2 regions of the Sporosarcina sp. So3-204 genome follow, and region 2 is predicted to be linked to the other one. Evidence: predicted binding sites of a transcription regulator. Region 2 holds the regulator's gene; the other holds the start of a gene.
What was found. The regulator Rex, encoded in region 2, represses fermentation and respiration genes when NADH is low (regulators of the CRP and FNR family bind a similar motif). The targets are predictions, from matches to a motif close to TTGTGAAATATTTCACAA.
Positions count from the first base shown of each region.

Region 1: a site for Rex is predicted at 6,434-6,451, ahead of qoxA (cytochrome aa3 quinol oxidase subunit II). Genes of this name have one in related genera too.

Region 1 covers NZ_CM176485.1:1,190,636-1,202,545, reverse strand. Annotated here, with positions in the region: gene AC3RV6_RS05795 (DUF3100 domain-containing protein) at 1-478, shown strand, start outside; gene AC3RV6_RS05790 (hypothetical protein) at 482-931, shown strand; gene AC3RV6_RS05785 (DUF1540 domain-containing protein) at 1,052-1,207, shown strand; gene AC3RV6_RS05780 (S1C family serine protease) at 1,363-2,157, shown strand; gene AC3RV6_RS05775 (amino acid ABC transporter ATP-binding protein) at 2,353-3,102, opposite strand; gene AC3RV6_RS05770 (amino acid ABC transporter permease) at 3,407-4,063, opposite strand; gene AC3RV6_RS05765 (saccharopine dehydrogenase family protein) at 4,094-5,248, opposite strand; gene AC3RV6_RS05760 (transporter substrate-binding domain-containing protein) at 5,303-6,127, opposite strand; gene qoxA (cytochrome aa3 quinol oxidase subunit II) at 6,571-7,482, shown strand; gene qoxB (cytochrome aa3 quinol oxidase subunit I) at 7,506-9,455, shown strand; gene qoxC (cytochrome aa3 quinol oxidase subunit III) at 9,445-10,041, shown strand; gene qoxD (cytochrome aa3 quinol oxidase subunit IV) at 10,043-10,327, shown strand; gene AC3RV6_RS05735 (hypothetical protein) at 10,437-10,592, opposite strand; gene AC3RV6_RS05730 (hypothetical protein) at 10,923-11,453, shown strand; gene AC3RV6_RS05725 (hypothetical protein) at 11,711-11,887, opposite strand.
Region 2 covers NZ_CM176485.1:3,312,339-3,324,248, forward strand. Annotated here, with positions in the region: gene groL (chaperonin GroEL) at 1-942, opposite strand, end outside; gene groES (co-chaperone GroES) at 994-1,278, opposite strand; gene AC3RV6_RS16305 (CPBP family intramembrane glutamic endopeptidase) at 1,533-2,267, shown strand; gene tatC (twin-arginine translocase subunit TatC) at 2,305-3,063, opposite strand; gene tatA (twin-arginine translocase TatA/TatE family subunit) at 3,081-3,275, opposite strand; gene AC3RV6_RS16320 (redox-sensing transcriptional repressor Rex) at 3,375-4,019, opposite strand; gene AC3RV6_RS16325 (ABC-F family ATP-binding cassette domain-containing protein) at 4,143-6,071, shown strand; gene tsaD (tRNA (adenosine(37)-N6)-threonylcarbamoyltransferase complex transferase subunit TsaD) at 6,416-7,438, opposite strand; gene rimI (ribosomal protein S18-alanine N-acetyltransferase) at 7,435-7,887, opposite strand; gene tsaB (tRNA (adenosine(37)-N6)-threonylcarbamoyltransferase complex dimerization subunit type 1 TsaB) at 7,884-8,588, opposite strand; gene tsaE (tRNA (adenosine(37)-N6)-threonylcarbamoyltransferase complex ATPase subunit type 1 TsaE) at 8,585-9,034, opposite strand; tRNA gene AC3RV6_RS16350 (tRNA-Asp) at 9,214-9,286, opposite strand; rRNA gene rrf (5S ribosomal RNA) at 9,403-9,518, opposite strand; rRNA gene AC3RV6_RS16360 (23S ribosomal RNA) at 9,614-11,910, opposite strand, start outside.

The DNA of each region.
Region 1 (11,910 bases), 1.7 Mb from region 2:
TACCATATTCTTAGCTTTACCAGTTGCAATTCTATTAGGTATGAAAAGAGAAGCGATTGGTATGACTCACTCAATTGGTAGAGAACCAAATATTGGCTTAATCGCAGATAAGTTTGGATTCGACTCGCCTGAAGGTCGCGGCGTTATGACAATGTATATTTTCGGAACTGTTTTCGGAGCAGCTTTTCTTGGTTTAATTTCAGGTTTTCTTGCTACATATACACCAATGAGCCCATTATCATTTGCAATGGCATCCGGAGTTGGTAGTGGAAGTATGATGGCCGCAGGTAGTGGCGCATTAGTTGCTGCATACCCTGATATGGCTGATCAAATTGTTGCTTTAGCGGGTGCAAGTAACTTAATTTCAACTGCTTTCGGACTTTACTTCAGTATCTTCATTGGGTTACCTCTTGCTGAGAAACTCTATAATGTAATGACGAGAAACAGAGATAAAAAAGCGTTAAAAGGAGTTGATTGATAAATGGCTAAAATTGTAGAATGGTTTTTGATTTTAGTAATATTCGGTGCTGTTGCATTAGTTGGTAATTCAGTAGGTTATGATGTGCTACCACTTACTGCACTTCCAGGTATGATAGTTTTAATACTCGTAACTTTAGCAGGTATGACTTTAGCTAAAGTTATTCCAGGTAGTTTTCCAAGTGTTGGTTATATTGCCCTTGTCGGTATCATTATTTCACTACCATCATTTCCAGGTGGAGAACAAGTTGTAGCATGGGTAGGCCACATAAGTATCCTTGCAATTGCAACGCCTATTTTAGCTTACGCAGGTATATCAATCGGTAGAAGCTGGGGAGACTTCACTAAACTAGGATGGCGCGCTTTAGTCGTTGCAACTTGTGTATTCTTAGGCACATTCCTCGGTTCTGCAATCATTGCTGAAATTGTATTACGTATACAAGGAATTATTTAAAAATTATTGGAACACAAGCTAATCACTTGATTAGCTTGTGATTTTTTTATTTCCTTCCAAAATATACAGGTTGATTTACATATAATTTGGACAAGATAAAGAAAGAGGAGGTGTTTGTATATGGGACAAAAAATACTTTGTGAAGTTAACAATTGTAAGTTTTGGGGCCACGGTAATAATTGCCAGGCAGAAGAAATTTATGTAGTTAGTAAAAAAGGAACTCACGCTTCCCACAGTGAAGAGACAGATTGCAGCACTTTTGTACCTCACGCTTAATTTTCACCTCTTTTTTTGGAAACCAGGTAATGTTATTTATAACATTACCTGGTTTTTCTATTTATCGAAAGTGGATTCAATGACATCTACTTTGAATTAATCCAACATATATGGCACTATTAAGATGGAGCAAGTAAGGAAGTGCATATATATATATGGATGATAAAGAGGATATTGATAATGATTTATTTGAAGATATTAGTGATGAGGAAATGGCTGAACTTATTTTTGAGGCACAAGAGGAAACTAAACGTAAAAAAGAACTTGGAGAGGCTGTCCAAATACCGAAAACTCGTTTTCCTAAATGGGCTTTTTGGTTAATTGCAATCGCCATGCTTGTCAATACTTTTTCCGTCTTTTTCGAAGTTTATTCCATTCCTGCTGTAGATTTTTTAAAGACATCCGCTAAACTATCAGCAAATGAAAATATTAAAACTTATAAAAAATCAGTAGTTGCGATTTCCACAGGTGATAGTAATGGAACAGGATTTTCAATCTCCAGCGATGGTTTAATTTTAACAAATGATCACGTCGTTGAAGGCTATAATAAAGTAACGGTCGCTTTCCCAGACGATGGTCGCTATACCGCAACTGTTGTTCAGTCATATCCCTCAATCGATCTCGCAGTGCTAAAAATTGACGGGCAGAACTTGCCACATTTAGAACTAGCAGAGAAAATGGAATTTGAGAAAGAAGAACCCATTCAATTTATAGGTAATCCACTAGGTTTCCACGGTATTGCAAATGAAGGAACAGTTATCGATATGATTAAATTACGTGATTGGGACGAAGAAGTTGTCATGATAAAAGCACCCGTTTATAGAGGAAATAGTGGAAGCCCTATTCTGAATATGGAAGGCAAAGTGATCGGCGTTATATTCGCTACATTAAACCACGAGGTACATGGTAAAGTTGGGCTTTTTATTCCAATTGATTATTATAAAAGGTAATTATTTTTTCTGCAATATTCGTTCTAAACAATCTTAAAGACCTCGTAACCTAAACAGTCACGAGGTCTTCTATTTTTCGTTAATAATCAATTTGTATTCACTCAATTCATAAGCATCGTAATTAATATACCAAGAATAATACCTACTACAATTGTTGCACCAAATAGCATTACTTTTTTCAAATTTTCATCCTTTCTAATCTACTTGGGCTAAAAATCGTTTCGTTCTTTCCTCTTTTGGTTCCTCAAAAATTTGCTTCGAACTCCCTTGCTCAACAATTAAACCATTATCCATAAAAACGACTCTGTCCGCAACTTCCTTAGCAAAATTCATTTCATGTGTGACAACAATCATCGTCATACCTTCTTGAGCCAAGTCTTTAATTACTTGAAGTACTTCACGCACAAGTTCGGGGTCGAGCGCAGACGTTGGTTCATCATAAAGCATAACCATTGGATTCAAAGCAAGCGACCTAGCGATAGCAACTCTTTGTTGTTGTCCACCTGATAATTGAATTGGATAGTGGTCACAACGATCACCAAGTCCTACTTTAATGAGAAGCGCATCTGCTATTTTTCTTGCCTCATCCGGTTTTATGCCGTTGATGACGATTGGCCCTTCCATGACGTTTTCAATCGCGGTTTTATGTGGGAATAAATTAAATGATTGAAATACATATCCAGTTCTTTTTCGCAACTCCCTAATTTCTTTTTTACGTTTACGATCTATCTTTCCACCTGCAACTACTTTAAAATCACCAATCTGAATGATTCCTTCTGACGGCTCTTCCAAAAAGGTTAAACATCTTAGTAAAGTCGACTTACCTGAACCACTTGGTCCCATAATAACGACAACTTCACTTTTATTAATTGTCAAATCAATACCTTGTAATACTTCATTTAAACCGAAGTGCTTCCTCAGGTTTTGTATTTTTATAATCCCCATAACTTCCTCCTAACCTTCATATTTTCAGTCGTGTTTGAGTCAATTTCATAATTACTAATTTCAACGAAATACCAGAATGTTTTTGAAAAAATGAGTTTAATTGTTCGCTAATTTTAATGGAAGTTCTATTGATTGGAGCGGAAGGCGGCGACTCCAACGGGAATTAGCGTGTCAGGTGAGACCCTGGACAGAGCGTAGCGAAGGAAGCGGCTCACCGCACGCCCCGTGGAAAGCGTCCGCCTGGAGCAGAAATCAATATTGTTCGGATATGAAAGTAGATTTTGCTATTATAAAATTGATTCACTTATCTAACTAAATAATTTGAGGACTTACTTTCTAACCTATCTAATAGTGCTGTAAAGGAAGAAATGATAACCCAATAAATCGCTGCAGCTATTAAATATATCGTCAATGGTTCAAATGTTTTCGCTATGATTAAGCTAGACATTTGTAGTAATTCCGTTACTGTAATTACCGAGACAAGTGAAGTATCTTTGATTAATACGATAAATGAATTCGATAGTGTAGGTATGGCAATTCGTAAACTTTGAGGTAGAATAATTCTTCTTAATGCTTGGGAATAGGTCATCCCCATCGAAACAGCAGCTTCCATTTGTCCGTCATCAACTGCTAATATGGATGCCCTGAAAGATTCTGAAAGATAAGCTCCAGCATTTAAACTTAGTGCCATAATGCCGGATGAAATTGGGTCTAAAGCTAATCCAATTTGAGGTAGTCCATAGTAAATAACAAATATTTGGACGAGGAGTGGTGTTCCCCTAATAATAGAAACGTAAGTACTTGCAATACCATTTAGAAATTTAACTTTTAAAATTCTTATAATTGCTGTGAAAAAACCAATGATAAGCGCAATGATTACGGATATCCCAGCTAGTAAAATTGTCATTAAAGCGGCTTTTAGTAGAGATGGCAATGAATTAATTATGATTGTCACGTCCATATATTTTCCTCCAGTCAGACCACACCATATTCAGGTGAGTATTTCCACTTTAAATCCTATTTCAATACCTAATTTATTCATTTCAGCTAAAAAAGGTTGGAATCGATCTTTTATAATTAAATTTTCAATAGGCATAACACCTGTTTCAGTAATTACTTTTGAAGCAATCCACTTGGCTGTAATTGCGGCTGGTACGGCAGTACTTTTTGCCATAGATGTAATCTTTCTTACGTGATCATATAGATCGACCATTTCCCACGTATATTTTATCGATTGACCATTTTTCAATCCACTTACCTCTACCCTTAAAACAGTTATATCCTCATTAGATTCACCCATCATCTTCGGTTCAAGAATATTCTCTGCAAATGCCCGTGGAGTTGTCTTGATTCCATCGACAGTTAACGGCGTATCATCCAGAAATCCTAGTTCACTTAAAACCTTCATTTTTTCCCAATGCCCGCTATAGCGCACTGTTTTTTCATATAAGGTTTTAACTTTATTCTTTAATACAAAGCTAGTGCTATGTGCATCAGTAATAACTGTTTCGCATTCCCCGACAGGATACGGAAAGGTAATCTTCTCCAGTCCCGAAAAAGGAGGAAGTTCGACTATCTCACCATCCTCAATTGCCATTGCAGGTTTCGTGTAAAGGCCGAGAACACTTTCCAGTCTAAAAACGACTTGATACCATAAAGGTGGAATAGGATATCTTGGAATTCCGCCACAAATCATGATCGCCTTCTCAGCTTCATCTAATCTATCGATGCCCTCAGCTGCTAGAAAGTTTGTAATTCCTGGAGCAACCCCGCAACCAGGCACAATTATAATACCCGCATCTCGTGCTTTTTGGTCGTAAGTCATTTTCTCATTATATTTAGAGCCTACCAGATCTACTAAATGACATTTCGCTTTAATTGCTGCTTTCACAGCGACTAGACTAAGAGAATGTGGGAGACAAGCTACTGCTACATCCGCATCTGTTAAAACTTTCGCTATATCATCTACCGTTTCCAACGTAGTAATATGACCCCTCACTTTGTCACTATTTGCAATGTCCAAACATTTTTCAATACTCGCTTCAAACACATCAACAGCAGTCACCTTTTTTATTTCATCGAACTTTGCTAATTCTCTAACGACTGTTGTACCAATCATTCCAGTTCCCAAAACGACGATGTGCATTGTCTCCACCTTCCTAATAGATCTATTAGACTACAATCGGTCATTTTCATAGATTTAACTCTCTAAAGGATCCGTCCCAAACCACTTTTTATAGATAGTATTATAAGTTCCGTCATCTTTCATTTCAGCCAAAGCCTGATTCACTTTCTCAATAAAATCTTCGTTCCCTTTATTTACAGCCATACCAATTTCATCTTTATTTAAAATGTCACTTGCAATTTTTAACGGAAGATTTTTCTCCGTTATATTATAGCTAATCAATAGTTGATCATTAATAATGACATCTAGCCGCTTATTTTGTAGGTCTTGGATGTAATCACTTACTGCCTTATACAATTTGACATCCGCTCCGTCGACGCTATTCGCAACTTCTTCAAATGTCGTTCCCCCACCAACACCAACTTTTTTCCCTTTAATATCTTCAAGCTTCGTAATATCATCTGTATCTTCCCTTGTAATTAATACAGAACCTGTGATGACATATGGATCAGTGAAATCTACACTTTTTTTCCGTTCCTCTGTAACTGTCATTTGGCCAATGATAATATCAAACTTATCCGCCTTTAAACCACCAATCAATCCATCCCACTTTGTCGCTATAAAATTAGCCTTCACACCAAGTCTTTTAGCAATTTCATTTGAAATATCAACATCAAACCCTTCAAACTCGTCATTGTCATTCAAAGAGTTAAACGGTGGGTATGTTCCTTCGAAAGCAACATTTAGCGTTTTGCTACTTTCCATCCTATCTAACACGCTTTTATTGCTGCTTTCTTTCGCGTCATTGCCTTCCGTTTTCTTCGCTTTATTACCACCACATCCAGCAACAACTGCCATTATTAATAAGGCAACAATTATTATAAATATATTCTTCTTCATCATTACTCCCCCTTTTTTCACAATTACTGGTACCAAGATATTGCTACTACATGTCCAATGATTTAAAACCTTAGGTAAATACTTTCCTCACTACTAAACAGTCTATTGCAATATGCAACTAGATATGATTAAAGGCAATATCGGGACCTAGAACTTTCAATTACTTTTTCAATAAGTATTTGTTATTCCGTTATAACTTAAAATCATTATCACATTACATAGCGCGTGAATTAGACCAATTAATTCATATACTTACTTTTATTAACAATTTAAATATAGACCTTTTGTGACATTGGTACTTATAGATTGTTATTTATTTCAGATAGGAATATTATTTTGTACGCAAGGTAATTTGGTGAAAAGAGATATAATTCTTATCCGCTAAAATACTATTCGAATATATTTAAAACAGCTTTTATTAATCATATGAGAGGAGAATAATGATGAAGAAAAAATGGTTAGCTTTATCTATATTTCTAGGAACTACCGCCTTGCTTTCAGGGTGTGAAAAACCGTTAATGATTTTCGATCCAAAGGGTCCTCAAGCCAAAACTTTATCGGATACAATTTTATTTTCAATCTTGATGATGGTTGGCGTTCTACTCGTCGTCTACATTTTATACACGTATATGCTTGTGAAATATCGAGCTTCGAACCAGGATAAGGATTATGAGCCTCCTCATGAAGAAGGCAGTAAAGCACTTGAAATCATTTGGACTATCATTCCAGTGATCATTGTCGTCATTTTATCCATTGTCACTGTTCGTTCAACTAGCGCTGTCGAAAATACACCAGCAGCTTTTGCCAATGACAAACCTGTTGTCATTTATGCTTCATCTTCCAACTGGAAATGGCATTTTAGCTATCCAGAAGAAGGAATTGAAACAGTAAACTATGTAAACATGCCAGTAAATCGTCCTATTGAGTTCAGGTTATATTCTTATGGACCGATTACGAGTTTATGGATTCCTCAACTTGCCGGTCAAAAATATGCAATGAGTGACATGGTTAACAAGATCCATCTTTCAGCTGATGTTCCAGGATCCTTTATGGGGAAAAACTCGAACTTTAGTGGTGCAGGCTTTGCGCAAATGGAGTTTGAAGCTCAATCGATGACTGATGCTGACTATCAAGAGTGGGTTAGTGATGTAAAAGAAACGGCTCCAGCACTGTCTGAAAATGAATTTAACGAATTATTAGAAGCCGAGCATGTTGGTCGTAAAACATACTCTTCAACTCATCTTGAGTTTAGTCCACCTCCTGAAGGCGATAATGCAGGACATCAACATGGACAAGAAGATGATGACATGAAGGACGAGCATATGGATATGGATCACAATGAACATAACGAATAAAAACTTGAAAGGAGTACAACTCAATGAAATGGGATGAATTTTTCGTAACTGGTGAACCGATGATTTATGGTGCGATGATTAGTATCGCACTCGTTTCACTAGCGATTCCTATAGCACTTACCTATTTTAAAAAATGGGGTTACCTGTGGAATGAATGGTTAACAACTGTTGATCACAAAAAGATTGGTATTATGTATATTTTGGCTGCATTACTTATGCTGTTCCGCGGAGGTGTTGACGCGCTATTAATGAGGGCGCAAACAGCAATTCCAGATAATGGACTGCTTGACGGACAACATTATAATGAAATCTTTACAACGCACGGAGTCATTATGATCTTGTTCATGGCAATGCCGTTCATCGTTGGATTAATGAACGTCGTTATACCGCTTCAAATAGGAGCGCGTGACGTTGCGTTTCCACGATTAAACGCGGTAAGTTTCTGGCTATTCTTCGCTGGAGCTATGCTATTTAATATTTCCTTTGTTATCGGTGGATCACCAGATGCTGGTTGGTCAGCTTACTTCCCACTAGCAAGTTTAGAATTTAGCCCAACCGTAGGGAATAACTATTACTCTCTTGCTCTGCAAATTGCGGGGATAGGTACTTTATTGACCGGGATCAACTTCCTAGTCACCATCTTAAAAATGCGTGCACCAGGAATGAAATTGATGAAAATGCCAATGTTTACTTGGTCCGTATTAATTACAAACGTAATTATCGTTTTTGCTTTTCCGGTATTAACTGTTGCACTGGCATTGATGATGCTTGATCGTCAGTTTGGGACACAGTTCTTCACGATGCAAGACGGCGGAATGGATATGCTGTGGGCAAACTTATTCTGGGTTTGGGGACATCCTGAGGTTTACATTGTTATATTACCTGCATTCGGTATTTACAGCGAGATTATCTCAACATTTGCACGTAAAAATCTATTCGGGTATAAATCAATGGTTGTTAGTATGCTAGCGATATCCTTACTTTCTTTCGTTGTATGGGTTCATCACTTCTATACGATGGGTCATGGCGTCATGGTCAACAGCGTGTTTTCAATTACGACAATGGCCATTGCCATACCAACTGGTGTGAAAATATTTAACTGGCTCTTTACATTGCGGAGGGGAAAAATTAGCTTTACAACCCCAATGCTTTATTCACTTGCCTTTATTCCAATTTTCACAATCGGTGGGGTGACTGGTGTCATGCTTGCCATGGCAAGTGCCGACTATCAATATCACAATACGATGTTCCTTGTTGCGCATTTCCATTATGTATTAATTCCAGGTACAGTCTTTGCAGTTATTGCAGGATTCCATTATTGGTTCCCTAAAGTATTCGGATTCAGATTGAATGAAAAGCTTGGTAAAATAGCATTTTGGTTTATTACAATTAGCTTTAACGTCACATTCTTCCCACTTTTCATCCTTGGATTAAACGGCATGACACGCCGTATGTATACTTACTCTGAGAGCACAGGATATGGTCCATTAAATATGCTGTCAATGGTTGGTGCTGTTGGACTTGCGATTGGGTTTATCATCCTTGTTTACAATATATACTGGAGTGTTCGTTACAGCCCACGCGATACAAATGGTGACCCTTGGGATGGAAGAAACTTGGAATGGAGTACACATAGTCCCGTTCCTGTCTATAACTTCGCCAAAATACCAACTGTAAATTCTTTAGATGCATTCTGGTATTCGAAGAAGGATAACATTCCACTAACTTCGGGTGAATATGAACCGATTCATATGCCTAACAATAGTGGTTTGCCATTCATCATGGGTGTGATTTTCTTCTTCTGGGGATTCTTTATGGTCTTTAGCTTGTGGACACCAGCAATTATTTCTGGATTGCTAATTATTGGATTAATGGCCTACCGTTCATTTGAACGCGACCATGGTTACCATATTTCTGTTGAAGAAATTGAACGGACAGAAAAAGCATTGCGAGGTGAGAATAATGAAGATTGATAACTCAGTACCACTCGAATATAGTACAGATGAAAACAAAATGAAGATATTAGGTTTTTGGATCTTCTTGGGGGCAGAAATAGCCCTCTTCTCTACCCTTTTCGCTGTCTATTTCACTTTGCAAAGCCATTTTGCAAGTGGACCTGACGCCCATGAATTATTTCAGTTAACACCTGTTATGATTGAAACGATTCTTTTGCTATCAAGTAGTTTTACAATAGGACTAGGTATTCACGCAATGCGCCTTGGTCTAAAAAAACCGATGATGATTTTCTTCGGTATTACACTACTACTCGGATTAGGCTTCCTTGGCGTAGAAATAACAGAATTCGTCACTTATATTAATGAAGATGCAACAATGCAGACAAGCGCTTTCCTATCAAGTTTATTTACCTTACTTGGTACGCATGGTGCTCACGTAACTTTTGGTTTGCTATGGGGTTCTAGTATTTTACTTCAAATTAAAAAACGAGGGTTTACACCTGAAACAGCAAATAAGTCGTTTATCTTTTCTCTTTACTGGCATTTCCTCGACGTTGTCTGGATTTTCATATTCAGTTTCGTCTATTTGAAAGGAATGATGTGAGATGAAACAATTATTCCCTGTCCCGCATGTGCTGGGATTTATATTCTCACTTCTCCTTTCTCTGATTGCCCTAATCGTTGTGAAATTTGATTTATCTTTTACTGCTGGAATGACAATTCTTGTCGTCACAGCAATTGTACAAGCAAGTCTTCAATTGTTCTTGTTTATGCACGTCAAAGAAAATCCTGACAGTAAAACCCTTTATGCAAACATCGGATATGCGTTATTCGTTGGTCTTGTAACGATATTTGGTACATTGTTTGCAATGGTTTGGGGTTATAATTGATTTAAAGATTACTATATAAAAGTGCCTGTATGCCAAATGCTTAAGTTTGGTATACAGGCACTTTTTATTTTTAAATAGACGCACACTTACAAATAAAGTGTTACGCAAATCATGATTTAATTGCTTCTTCTTCGTTCCCCGTTAACCAATTGAGCTCCAGTTTATCAAGCCTTTCTTCAAGTTCTTTGTTTCTTTTAATGCCTTCCAATGCATATAGCATAGACAGTAAAGCGACAAGAAATGAAGCATACATAAACCATTCCATTCCAGCACCACCTTTCTTTTCAATAAAATCGAAATTTACTTTTAAATAAATAGTATACTTTCTTAGCTTCTCGACAAAAGTAATATTCTTATTAAGGATTGGATGATAGTTTCAAATTTATACAGAAAACAATAATTCAATCAAAGAATCCAGTAAAGATATTTTTTCTTACTTATTTTCAGATTCAATAATACTACGTAAGTTGGGCCGTGTTTCTAAACCATAACCACAAATTTAAAATCATTGTATTAATATGGGCTGTTCATGGGTAATTTAAAGAGGAGGTAGTGAATTTACAGCATCTAACATTAATTAAGAGGTGAAGAAAACATGTCTACTATAAATAATAAAAGAATCGGCCTAATCGTTATGTTCGGGGTTCCAATCCTAATACTGCTTGGCCTAATAATTCAACCCATTGCTGCATGGAAATTCGGTGATGATATCGTTTTACGGGCAGTTACTAGTGATCAGGATGAACAATCCGAGGAAAGTTTTGTCATGCTAGAATATGAAATAGAAAAAGTTCCCCTTTATTTGTTATCAGATAGTCTAGTAGCAGCTTTGAAGGATTATCACAAAGCTGGACTTTACAAAGTTTATGGCAAATTAGAAAGTCGAAATGAAGTTGATGTGCTTGTAGAATTAACAGACGAGAAACCTAAAAACGGGATTTATTTAAGTGGGATGATGAACAAGAATTCAGTTAAAATACTTAATAAGGAAAAATTTTATACTGTGGACTTCGGTTTATCTCGCTTTCACAAGACAGATAAACAGGAAGATTTTACAAAATCTCGCAATTGGATTGCCCACGCCAAAGTAAAAAATGGGTATGGTGTTTTGAAGGAAGTAGATTGACGAAGCCACATTCTTGGGCTTCGTTTTTTTATATAGAATCAATGAGATGTGTTTAGATAATAAATGATTTGAGACAAGTATATTTATTCATTCGTGCAGTAGTGAAGTAAAAAATGTAAAAAGACCTTAACTAATAAGCAAAGGTCTTTAGCAGTATGAATCATCATTTATTTCAGCTACTTAATATTCGACTCTACAATGCGCAAAATGTCATCTACTGGTAAGTTCGTTATATCCGCAATTGCTTCTATCGGATATTATTTTTTGTGCATATTGAGGATAATTTCTGCTTTTCCAACTGCTTTTGCCTTAAGTTCTCTTTGGATTTTATCTCTCAAATGAATTTCACGTGAAATGGCTGATACACGTGTTGCTGGGTCTTCGCTTAGACGTTGGATTTCCTCGAATGCTTCTCTCATTGTTGAACTTTCCATCGCTAACGCCACTTTTTCCAAAG
Region 2 (11,910 bases):
TTGCGTAATGTCAGTTGCTTTAAGATCTAAACCGATATCTTCAGTGATAAGTTCTCCACCTGTAAGAATCGCAATATCTTCAAGCATTGCTTTACGACGGTCACCAAATCCTGGTGCTTTAACCGCTACAGCATTAAACGTACCGCGAAGTTTGTTTACAACTAGTGTAGCTAGTGCTTCACCTTCAACGTCTTCAGCGATCATTAGTAGTGGCTTTCCTTCTTGAACAACTTGCTCAAGTACAGGTAGGATTTCCTGGATATTAGTAATCTTTTTATCTGTAATTAAGATGTAAGGGTTGTCCAATACAGCTTCCATTTTGTCCGTATCAGTAGCCATATAAGCTGACGCGTATCCACGGTCAAATTGCATACCTTCTACAACGTCGAGTTCAGTTGTGAATCCTTTTGACTCTTCAATTGTAATAACACCATCGTTACCAACGCGCTCCATTGCTTCAGCGATTAGTTTCCCAACTTCTTCGTCACCTGATGAAATAGCAGCAACTTGTGCAATTTCTTCTTTTTCTTCAATTGACTTAGAAATGCTTTCTAATCCAGCAACAGCAGTTGATACAGCTAGCTCAATACCTTTACGGATTCCAACTGGGTTTGCACCTGCTGTAACGTTTTTCAAACCTTCACTGATCATTGCTTGAGCAAGAACAGTGGCAGTCGTTGTTCCGTCACCTGCGATATCATTCGTTTTTGAAGCTACTTCGGCAACTAGTTTCGCACCCATATTTTCAAACTTATCTGCAAGTTCGATATCACGAGCAATTGTTACACCGTCGTTCGTAATTAGTGGTGAGCCAAATGCCTTTTCCAGAACTACGTTACGTCCTTTTGGTCCAAGTGTTACTTTAACTGTATTTGCAAGTGCATCTACTCCACGTAACATTGCGCTTCGTGCATCTTCATTAAATTTAATTTCTTTAGCCATTTATAAGTTCCCTCCTGAAATTTCACGTTTTTATTTTCATATAACCTTTAATTAGCCGATAATCGCTAAAACGTCGCTTTCACGTAGGATTAAGTATTCATTACCTTCGTATTTTACTTCTGTTCCAGAATACTTTGAGAAAAGGATGCGATCGCCTTCTTTAACTTCAAGCTCAACACGCTGGCCATTGTCAAGAACACGTCCAGTACCTGAAGCGATTACTTTACCCTCCTGCGGTTTCTCTTGTGCAGAGTCTGGTAATACAATGCCGCTTGATGTTTTTACTTCAGCCTCAACTAGCTCAATTACGATACGGTCACCTAATGGTTTCAACAAGTAAAACAACCTCCTCAAATTTAATAAATCATTTTTTAGCACTCATCCATATGGAGTGCTAACACATTTCTAATGATAGTAAACATTTGCTTAATTTGCAAGTAAAGCACTCATATTTTGTTCTCTTTGCTTATCTTCTCTAAAACAGATAAAATAACATCATCCATATAGCAAAAGTACAAATCTAAACGTCATAAGTATTCACATGCGAAAAGACTTACAGTTTCACTTAGTTATAGGAAAGGATGGAAAACTTGAAAAACTGGAAAATCTCTATTTATCTCATTATGACATATATCGTTATGCATATATGCAGTATTATTTTCGCCAAACCCTTTATTCAATTTTTCACCGGAGATGCAAATTTAACATTAGAAGAAGCAAAGTACCACGGTGTTGCATGGGCATTATTCAGTGTGAATCTGGTTGCGGCAATAATTTTTATTATTTTAATCTTAAAAAACAAAAAGTTTTTAAACGTTTTCAAAGGAAAAGAGTATTCATATGGTAAAACAATTTTATGGGGTGTCATTGGCTTTTTCTTAGCATTACTTGGTCAAGTAATTGCTGCCAACATAGAGATTTGGTTCGGCATAGAGGCTGGTTCTGATAATACGGCAATGCTCTCTGATATCGCCAGGGTTTCACCTATTATTATTTTGTCCATGGTCATTTTCGCACCACTACTGGAGGAAATCATTTTCAGACGGGTTCTTTTTGGTGGGTTATATCAAAAAACAAACTTCTTCATTGCGGCAATAATTAGCGCTATTGTATTCGCTGCAGTTCATGGTGAGCTTGAACATTTACTAGTTTATATGGCACCAGCTCTCGTTTTCTCATTCATTTATTATAAAACAAAGAGATTGTTAGCACCTATAATTGCCCATCTCTTAATGAATGGTTTTGTTGTTATTATTCAACTTAATATCGAAAAGTTAGAGCAGTTCCAGAAATTAAACGAAGCATTCTTCAACTTATTTCAATAAAAAAATTCTTCCACCCTTTATCGGATGGAAGAATTTTTTATTGTTCTTCAACTTCATCAATTTGACGCTGTTGCTCCGCCTTCAAATACTTTCGATATCCAACACGGGATATGACAATACTAATCTCATAAAGGATAAACAGCGGAACTGTCACAAATAAATGTGACACAATATCTGGCGGTGTTATAAAGGCTGCGATAACAAATAAACCAAAATACGCATACTTTCTAAACTTTACTAGTAACGTGGGATTCAATATACCCAACCTCGTTAGAAACAAAAGAACAACAGGTAATTGAAACACCACAGCAAATGGAATCGTTAACTGAAATAGAAAGCTAAAGTACTCGTTAATACCGATTGTTTGTATAATCCCCAAGTCATCTGATAAGTTCATCATAAATTTCATTACATAAGGGAGTAAAACAAAATAAGAAAACGAGATGCCGCCTATTGAAAGTAAAAACGTAAATGGAATATAACTAAGTGTCGCTCGACGCTCTTTTTCATGAAGCCCTGGTGAAATGAATGACCAAAACTGATACATAATAACCGGTGAAATAATAATGACCGCAATAAAGATGATGACTTTCAAGTAAATCATAATTGGATCGACAACATTAAATGCATTTAATGAAATATTTCTAACTTCACCGTCAATCTGAAGAAATTGAATTAGCGGCTTAGCCAGAAAGAAACTACCAAGTACTGCAATAACAAAGAAAACGACGATAACAAACAGCCGCTTTCTAAATTCATCTATATGTTCAATGATTGTTAAATTCTTTTCATTCATCGGACTAACACCCTTACTTACTTCACTTCTTCTTTCTTATCTTCTATCTTCTTCACAGTAGTATCATCGTCATCTTCGACGAGACCCTTTGTAGCGCTTTTAAATTCGCGCAATGAAGAACCAAATGCTTTTCCGATTTCAGGCAACTTCTTCGGACCGAATACAAGTAACGCAATAATCGCGATAATAATTAGACTCATTGGACCTGGCATAATCGGACACCTCCCTATTAGAAGAATTGAAATTCAATCTTCTGTATGATTATATTTTACATGAAAACTGTTGTTTTAGCTATGAATGAACGTTTGTAATTATGAATATTTTACGTCATTTTTCATGTAATAAATAAGCGTTTGTAATTCCACTGACAAGTCAATTGTGTGTACGCGAATCGTATCTGGAACCGACAATCTAACTGGTGTAAAATTAAGAATACCTTTAATCCCCAAATCAACCAAACCATCCGTAACTTCTTGAGCACTATGAGCTGGCACCGTTAGAATAACTAATTCAATTCCGTACTCTTTAATCTTTTCTTGAATCAAGTCCGGATGGAAAACTGCTATTCCACTCGTTAACTTTCCTTCTATAGGTGCTTTCGGATCGAATGCAAGTACAATACGTGTATTGTGGTTTTTATGAAAGTTATATTTTAAAAAAGCACTACCGAGACTACCAACGCCTATTAACGCAACGTCCGTCTCTTCATCTTGGTCAAGTGTGTTGCGGAAAAAGTCTACAAGATAATCGACATCATAGCCATATCCCTTTCGACCAAGCGCACCAAAATTAGAAAAATCCCTTCGAATCGTTGCCGCATCTATTTTCATTACTTCGCTTAATTCGCTTGAGGATACACGCTTCTTCCCGGCAGCAGCAAAGTTTTGAAGAAATCTATAATAAAGTGGCAGTCTTTTTGACGTCGCCTGTGAAATTTTAGGTGTTTCTTCAATCATAATACCCCTCCAGCGTGCTTCTAAAATCGTTTCTATCGTACCGTAAAAGCTTATTATTGTAAAGCTGACTATTGCGAGCAGATTGCAGTTATAATAGACTATATAAGAATAGAGGTGTTCTATGTGATTGTATTACAAGTAAATGGATTAACTAAATCATTTTCGGGAACGACCATATTGGATAATGTACAACTTGAAGTTCACCAAAGAGACCGTGTTGCTCTTGTCGGTCGAAATGGTGCTGGGAAATCTACCTTATTAAAAATAATAGCAGGTGAAGATACTTCAGACTCTGGTGACTTAATTATCCCCAAAGACATCAAAGTTGGCTATCTAGAACAGCATTCGGGTATTGATTCAGCACTCACAATTTGGGATGAAATGATGACAGTTTTCGAACCCCTTCGTGCAATGGAAAAACGAATTCGCTCACTTGAAGAACAGATGGCTGACGCTAAGGTCTATTCGGATCCAGATGAGTTTGCTCGTGTTTCATCCGAGTACGATGAACTTCAAACTGAATTCAAAGATGCAAAAGGGTATCAATATGAATCTGACACACGTTCTATCTTGCACGGTATGCGATTCTATCCTGAGGATTATGACAAATCCGTGAATCTACTGTCTGGTGGTCAAAAAACAAGGCTTGCCCTTGCGAAAATGCTACTGCGTAATCCAGATTTACTCATTCTCGATGAACCGACCAACCATCTAGATATAGAAACGCTTGGCTGGCTTGAAAAGTATCTCACGGGCTATGAAGGAGCACTACTTATTGTTTCACATGACCGCTATTTTCTAGATGAAATTGTAAATGTTGTTTATGAAGTTTCAAGAAGAAAAGTAACAAAGTATGTCGGAAACTATTCGACTTATCTTAATGAAAAAGCGAAAAACTATGAGCGTGATATGAAACTGTTTGAACGTGAATCTAGTGAAAAAGCGAATCTTGAAGACTTTGTTCAACGGAATATAGCAAGGGCATCTACTTCTAAAATGGCGCAAAGTAGGCGCAAAGTGTTGGAAAAAACAGAGTGGATGGATTCCCCTGATGGCGACGAGAAGTCAGCTAATTTTAGATTTACAATTGATAAGCAAAGCGGCAACGACGTTCTGGCAATTGATAAGCTCGCCATTGGTTATTCCGACAAGCCTGTATCAGAAAACCTTGATATGCGCGTGTATAAAGGCGATCGTATTGCGTTAATTGGACCAAACGGTGTTGGAAAGTCTACTTTGTTAAAGACAATCTTTAAGATACAAAAACCACTGGGCGGAGAAATTCGCTACGGTACAAATGTCCAATTCGGATACTATGATCAAGAACAAGCAACACTAATGGGGACAAGCACTGTCTTAGAAGAACTTTGGAGTGACTGGCCGACTATGAACGAAAAGGATGTACGCGGTATTTTAGGGCGCTTCCTATTTACAGGCGATGATGCTGGAAAATCCGTTACTTCATTATCCGGAGGAGAAAAAGCACGACTTTCCCTTGCTAAATTAATGCTACAAAAATCGAATACACTTATTCTAGATGAGCCAACAAACCATTTAGATTTGGATAGTAAAGAAGTACTTGAAAATGGATTAGATGACTTCCCAGGAACAATAATGTTCGTTTCGCATGATAGGTACTTCATTAACCGAATAGCAACAAAGGTAATTGATATCTCAGCAAACGGCGCCGTAGAATATCTTGGTGATTATGATTACTTTATTGACAAAAAGCAAGAGCAAGCCGAGCTTCTAGCAGACAAAAATGCTGCACTTGCTAATAAAACACAAACCAAAGAAATTGTACTGGATGATGATAAAGAGTTAAAAAAACAGAAGAGAAGACTAACTCGGGCAATCACAGAAATCGAATTAGAAATTGCAAATCTAGATAAAAATATTTCGCAACTTCAAACCGAACTTGAACACCCCGATTTCTCAGACGACCATCTAAAATTAATGGAAATCCAAGCTAATATAGATAGTCTCCAAACGGAGCATGATATATCAGCTGAAAAATGGCTTATCTTACTAGAAGAACTCGAAACTTTATAATTTGAAAAGCGCTACCCTAGGACTCATTTATGGGAAGCGCTTATTCATTTTGTTGTCGAATACTGTCACTCCAGATGAATCCTTTTCCACAACCTTATACACAGGCCAAATGTTATTAAAACAACATATCAACATAGTTATGCACATAGTCCACAGAAAACAATTTACTTGCTAACAAAGTTATCCTAAAACCAACGTGTTTATCACTACACCGATGCTTTCTATCCACATGTTATGCACAAATTGTTAATAAGTACGAATGTTCCTCTTGACAAATGAAAACTAACCACAATCAAAAAAACACGGAAATTGTCTGAATACGACAAATTCCGTGTTTTTATTAATTAACTATTCCATGACTCTAGTTCCATGCCCGGTCTTCCATTCATCTCAAGTGTACCTCGAACACCATATGAGTACATTGATGATCCCGCAGCGGCTATCATTGCTGCATTATCAGTACAAAGTGAAATTGTCGGTACGAAAAATGGAATAGATTCGTTCTTAAATACCTCATCAAGCGAATCGCGCAATTGTCTATTTGCTGACACACCACCTGCAGCAATAACTTGATTTACGCCAAACTCTTTCGCGGCTTTCAATGCTTTTGTCGTTAGCACATCAACTACGCTATTTTGAAAACCAGCAGCAACTTGCGCTTTGTTTATTTTCTCACCGCGCTGTTCGATATTATGTTTATAATTAATAACCGAAGATTTTAGACCACTAAAACTGAAATCATATGAACCCGCTTCAAGCCAAGCTCTTGGGAATACAACTTCCTCTTCACTGCCCGAAGCTAATCTATCCACTTCTGGTCCACCTGGATAAGGTAAGCCTAGAACCCGAGCAACTTTATCATATGCCTCACCAGCAGCATCATCACGCGTTTCACCTATAAGTTTAAACGAACCATGCTTCTCCATTAAAACGAGCTCAGTATGGCCGCCTGACACGATAAGCGCAAGTAGCGGAAATGTCATTCTTTGCATTAATTCATTTGCATAAATATGACCTGCGATATGATGAACGCCTATTATCGGTAACCCATTGGCAAATGCAAATGCTTTTGCTGCATTGACACCTATTAATAATGCACCAACAAGTCCAGGCCCCTCTGTAACAGCAACGGCATCAAGATCCTTTGGCTCTAACATTGCTTCTTTCAAAGCCTCTTCAATAACAATTGTAATTTGTTCTACATGATGACGTGAAGCAATCTCTGGAACAACGCCACCAAATCTTTTTTGACTGTCAATCTGGGAAGCAACAACATTTGAAACAATTTCAATTCCATTTTTCACAATTGATGCCGCAGTTTCATCACAACTTGTCTCAATTCCCAATATATATATATCTTTTTTCATTTAAACTCCACCCACATGACGAGCGCATCTTCATGGTCGTCCGTATAATATTTTTTTCGAATGCCGCCATCTTGAAACCCTAGTTTACGGTAAAGACTTTGAGCAGGTTCATTACTTACCCTGACTTCTAGCGTCATCAATGTAACACCCATCTCATCGCTAAAAGTAATCGCCCGTCTCATTAGTCCCTCACCAATACCTCTCCCCCGTAATTCCTTGCGAACTGCAACATTCGTAATTTGACATTCATCAAGCACAATCCACATTCCGCAATGCCCAATTATTCTATCTCCATCTAAAGCAACAATATAATGAGCATAATCATTACCATTCATCTCGTGTTCAAAAATCTCTTCAGTCCATGGCGTACCAAATGATTCTTTCTCAATTTCTACAACTGATAAGATATCCTTTTCCATCATTTCTCTGTACTCAATTACAGTTTTCACTCGCTACCCTTCCCTTTCGCATTAAGCCAGTTTGCCTCTGCTTCAGCAATGCGTCTATATTCCGGGACGAACGCATGAACACTTTGATGTTCTTCCGTTTTCTCAGCTATATAAATTAAAGATGATGCACGCGGAAGATTATACTGAAAAGGTGCTATAACAACCCGTTCCCCAAGTTTATTAAGCAATGTATCTTTGTGCATATGGGTATCCTTCCCAATAAACAGTACAGCATCATCATACTTTTGAAGACCTTTAATTAGTTCATCCATTGAATAGTGCCCATCTTCAAGTATTGAAAATAGTTCTCCATTTGTATACTGATAAGCTCCTGAATAAACATTAAATCTTCTAGCATCTACAATTGGACAGATTAATCCATTAAAAAATATTCCATTAGAAGCAATCACTTTCAAACTAGAAACACCAACTAGCGGTACATTAAGCGTCCAAGCTAGTGTCTTAGCAATTGTAACACCGATTCGAACACCTGTATAAGAGCCAGGACCCTCTGATACCGCAATGGAATCAATTTCTTTCGGTGTAATTCCTACCTTTTCCATCATCTCAGCAATTGCCGGCATCGCACGTAGCGAATGGTTAATTGCGATTGAAGCCGTCTCTTCAATAAGTAAGACTCCATCCTTTACAATTGCGACGGACAACGGTGTATTAGCTGTATCTATTCCAAGCCAAATCATAAATAAATCCCCTCACAAATCTTTTCGTATCGTTCCCCTAGCGGTGTTACTTTAATCTGCCGTGTATTATCACCTTTATGAATCAACTGAATCTCTAAACGTTCTTTAGGCAAATCATCTTCTATTAAGTGAGCCCATTCAATAACAGATATTGCATCTCCGTAGAACAACTCGTCCCATCCAAGATCTTCATCACTTCCAGCTAATCTATACACATCAAGGTGATTAAATAGATATTTACCCTCATACTGCTTCAAAATTGTAAACGTTGGACTACTAACCGTTCGTGTAACTCCAAGGGCTTTAGCAAGTGCTTGTGTAAATGTGGTTTTTCCAGCACCTAAATCCCCTTCAAGTGTAATTACATCTGGAGGCGTGAGCAGTTCTGCCAATTTTATCGCAAATAATTGTGTTTCTTCTATAGAATACACATTAAATTCTTTCATCATTTTCATATTCCTCTCTGCAAAAATGAAACTTCTGTTGCAGCCTCACTTATTCAGCTATATATTAATAGTGCCAATCTCTAGTTGTATTGTCAACTTCAGTTTCCTATTATTTTTAAACAACAAAAAAACCGATTTAGGAAATGACTCCTCAATCGGTTTTTTATAAAGTTAAATGACGGTCCCGACGGGAATCGAACCCGCGATCTCCTGCGTGACAGGCAGGCATGTTAACCGCTACACCACGGGACCATAGTATGTAAAAGAGAAATAAAATTTAAATATGTCTCTTTACTTTTGACAATGCAATGTAGATGAACAATTTTGAGTCCTCTTTACCTACATATAAATGTCAAAATAATATACAAGCATGGCAACGTCCTACTCTTGCAGGGTTAAACCCCCAACTACCATCGGCGCTGAAGAGCTTAACTACCGTGTTCGAGATGGGAACGGGTGTGACCTCTTCGCTATCGCCACCATACTTATATTGAAAGAATTTAATTGTTCTTTCAAAACTGAATAAAACAGATAATCTACACAAATCAGGGGAATCAGCCCACTTGCTTCTTACGTTATTTGGTTAAGTCCTCGATCAATTAGTATCCGTCAGCTACATACGTCGCCGTACTTACACCCCGGACCTATCAACCTCATCATCTCTGAGGGATCTTACTTACTTGCGTAATGGGAAATCTCATCTCGAGGGGGGCTTCATGCTTAGATGCTTTCAGCATTTATCCCGTCCACACGTAGCTACCCAGCTATGCCTTTGGCAAGACAACTGGTACACCAGCGGTGTGTCCATCCCGGTCCTCTCGTACTAAGGACAGCTCCTCTCAAATTTCCTGCGCCCGCGACGGATAGGGACCGAACTGTCTCACGACGTTCTGAACCCAGCTCGCGTACCGCTTTAATGGGCGAACAGCCCAACCCTTGGGACCGACTACAGCCCCAGGATGCGATGAGCCGACATCGAGGTGCCAAACCTCCCCGTCGATGTGGACTCTTGGGGGAGATAAGCCTGTTATCCCCGGGGTAGCTTTTATCCGTTGAGCGATGGCCCTTCCATGCGGAACCACCGGATCACTAAGCCCGTCTTTCGACCCTGCTCGACTTGTAGGTCTCGCAGTTAAGCTCCCTTATGCCTTTGCACTCTGCGAATGATGTCCAACCATTCTGAGGGAACCTTTGGGCGCCTCCGTTACTCTTTAGGAGGCGACCGCCCCAGTCAAACTGTCCACCTGACACTGTCTCCTGCCCCGATAAGGGGCATGGGTTAGAAGTCCAATACAATCAGGGTAGTATCCCACCAACGCCTCCTCCGAAGCTAGCGCTCCGGATTCTAAGGCTCCTACCTATCCTGTACAGATTGCATCAGAATTCAATATCAGGTTACAGTAAAGCTCCACGGGGTCTTTCCGTCCTGTCGCGGGTAACCTGCATCTTCACAGGTACTATAATTTCACCGAGTCTCTCGTTGAGACAGTGCCCAGATCGTTACGCCTTTCGTGCGGGTCGGAACTTACCCGACAAGGAATTTCGCTACCTTAGGACCGTTATAGTTACGGCCGCCGTTTACTGGGGCTTCGGTTCAAAGCTTCGCTTGCGCTAACCTCTTCCCTTAACCTTCCAGCACCGGGCAGGCGTCAGCCCCTATACATCACCTTGCGGTTTTGCAGAGACCTGTGTTTTTGCTAAACAGTCGCCTGGGCCTATTCACTGCGGCTCTCTCGGGCTTTAACACCCTACCAGAGCACCCCTTCTCCCGAAGTTACGGGGTCATTTTGCCGAGTTCCTTAACGAGAGTTCTCTCGATCACCTTAGGATTCTCTCCTCGCCTACCTGTGTCGGTTTGCGGTACGGGCACCTCCCGCCTCGTTAGAGGCTTTTCTTGGCAGTGTGAAATCAGGGACTCCAGGGAATAATTCCCCTCGCCATCACAGCTCAATGTTATAGAAATGGGATTTGCCTCATTTCACACCTCACTGCTTAGACGCGCATAACCAACAGCGCGCTCACCCTATCCTACTGCGTCCCCCCATTACTCAAACGGCGGGGAGGTGGTACAGGAATATCAACCTGTTATCCATCGTCTACGCCTTTCGGCCTCAACTTAGGTCCCGACTAACCCTGAGCGGACGAGCCTTCCTCAGGAAACCTTGGGCATTCGGTGGAAGGGATTCTCACCCTTCTTTCGCTACTCATACCGGCATTCTCACTTCTAGGCGCTCCACTAGTCCTTACGGTCTAACTTCGACGCCCCTAGAACGCTCTCCTACCACTCACATCTAAGATGTAAGTCCACAGTTTCGGTGCTCTGTTTAGCCCCGGTACATTTTCGGCGCAGCGCCACTCGACCAGTGAGCTATTACGCACTCTTTAAATGATGGCTGCTTCTAAGCCAACATCCTGGTTGTCTGGGCAACGCCACATCCTTTTCCACTTAACAGAGACTTTGGGACCTTAACTGGTGGTCTGGGTTGTTTCCCTCTCGACTATGAATCTTATCACCCACAGTCTGACTCCCAAACATAAATCATCGGCATTCGGAGTTTGTCTGAATTCGGTAACCCGGGATGGGCCCCTAGTCCAAACAGTGCTCTACCTCCGAGATTCTAAAGTTTGAGGCTAGCCCTAAAGCTATTTCGGAGAGAACCAGCTATCTCCAGGTTCGATTGGAATTTCACCGCTACCCACACCTCATCCCCGCATTTTTCAACATACGTGGGTTCGGGCCTCCAGTAAGTATTACCTTACCTTCACCCTGGACATGGGTAGATCACCTGGTTTCGGGTCTACGACCTCATACTAATTCGCCCTATTAAGACTCGCTTTCGCTGCGGCTCCGCATTCTCTGCTTAACCTTGCATGAA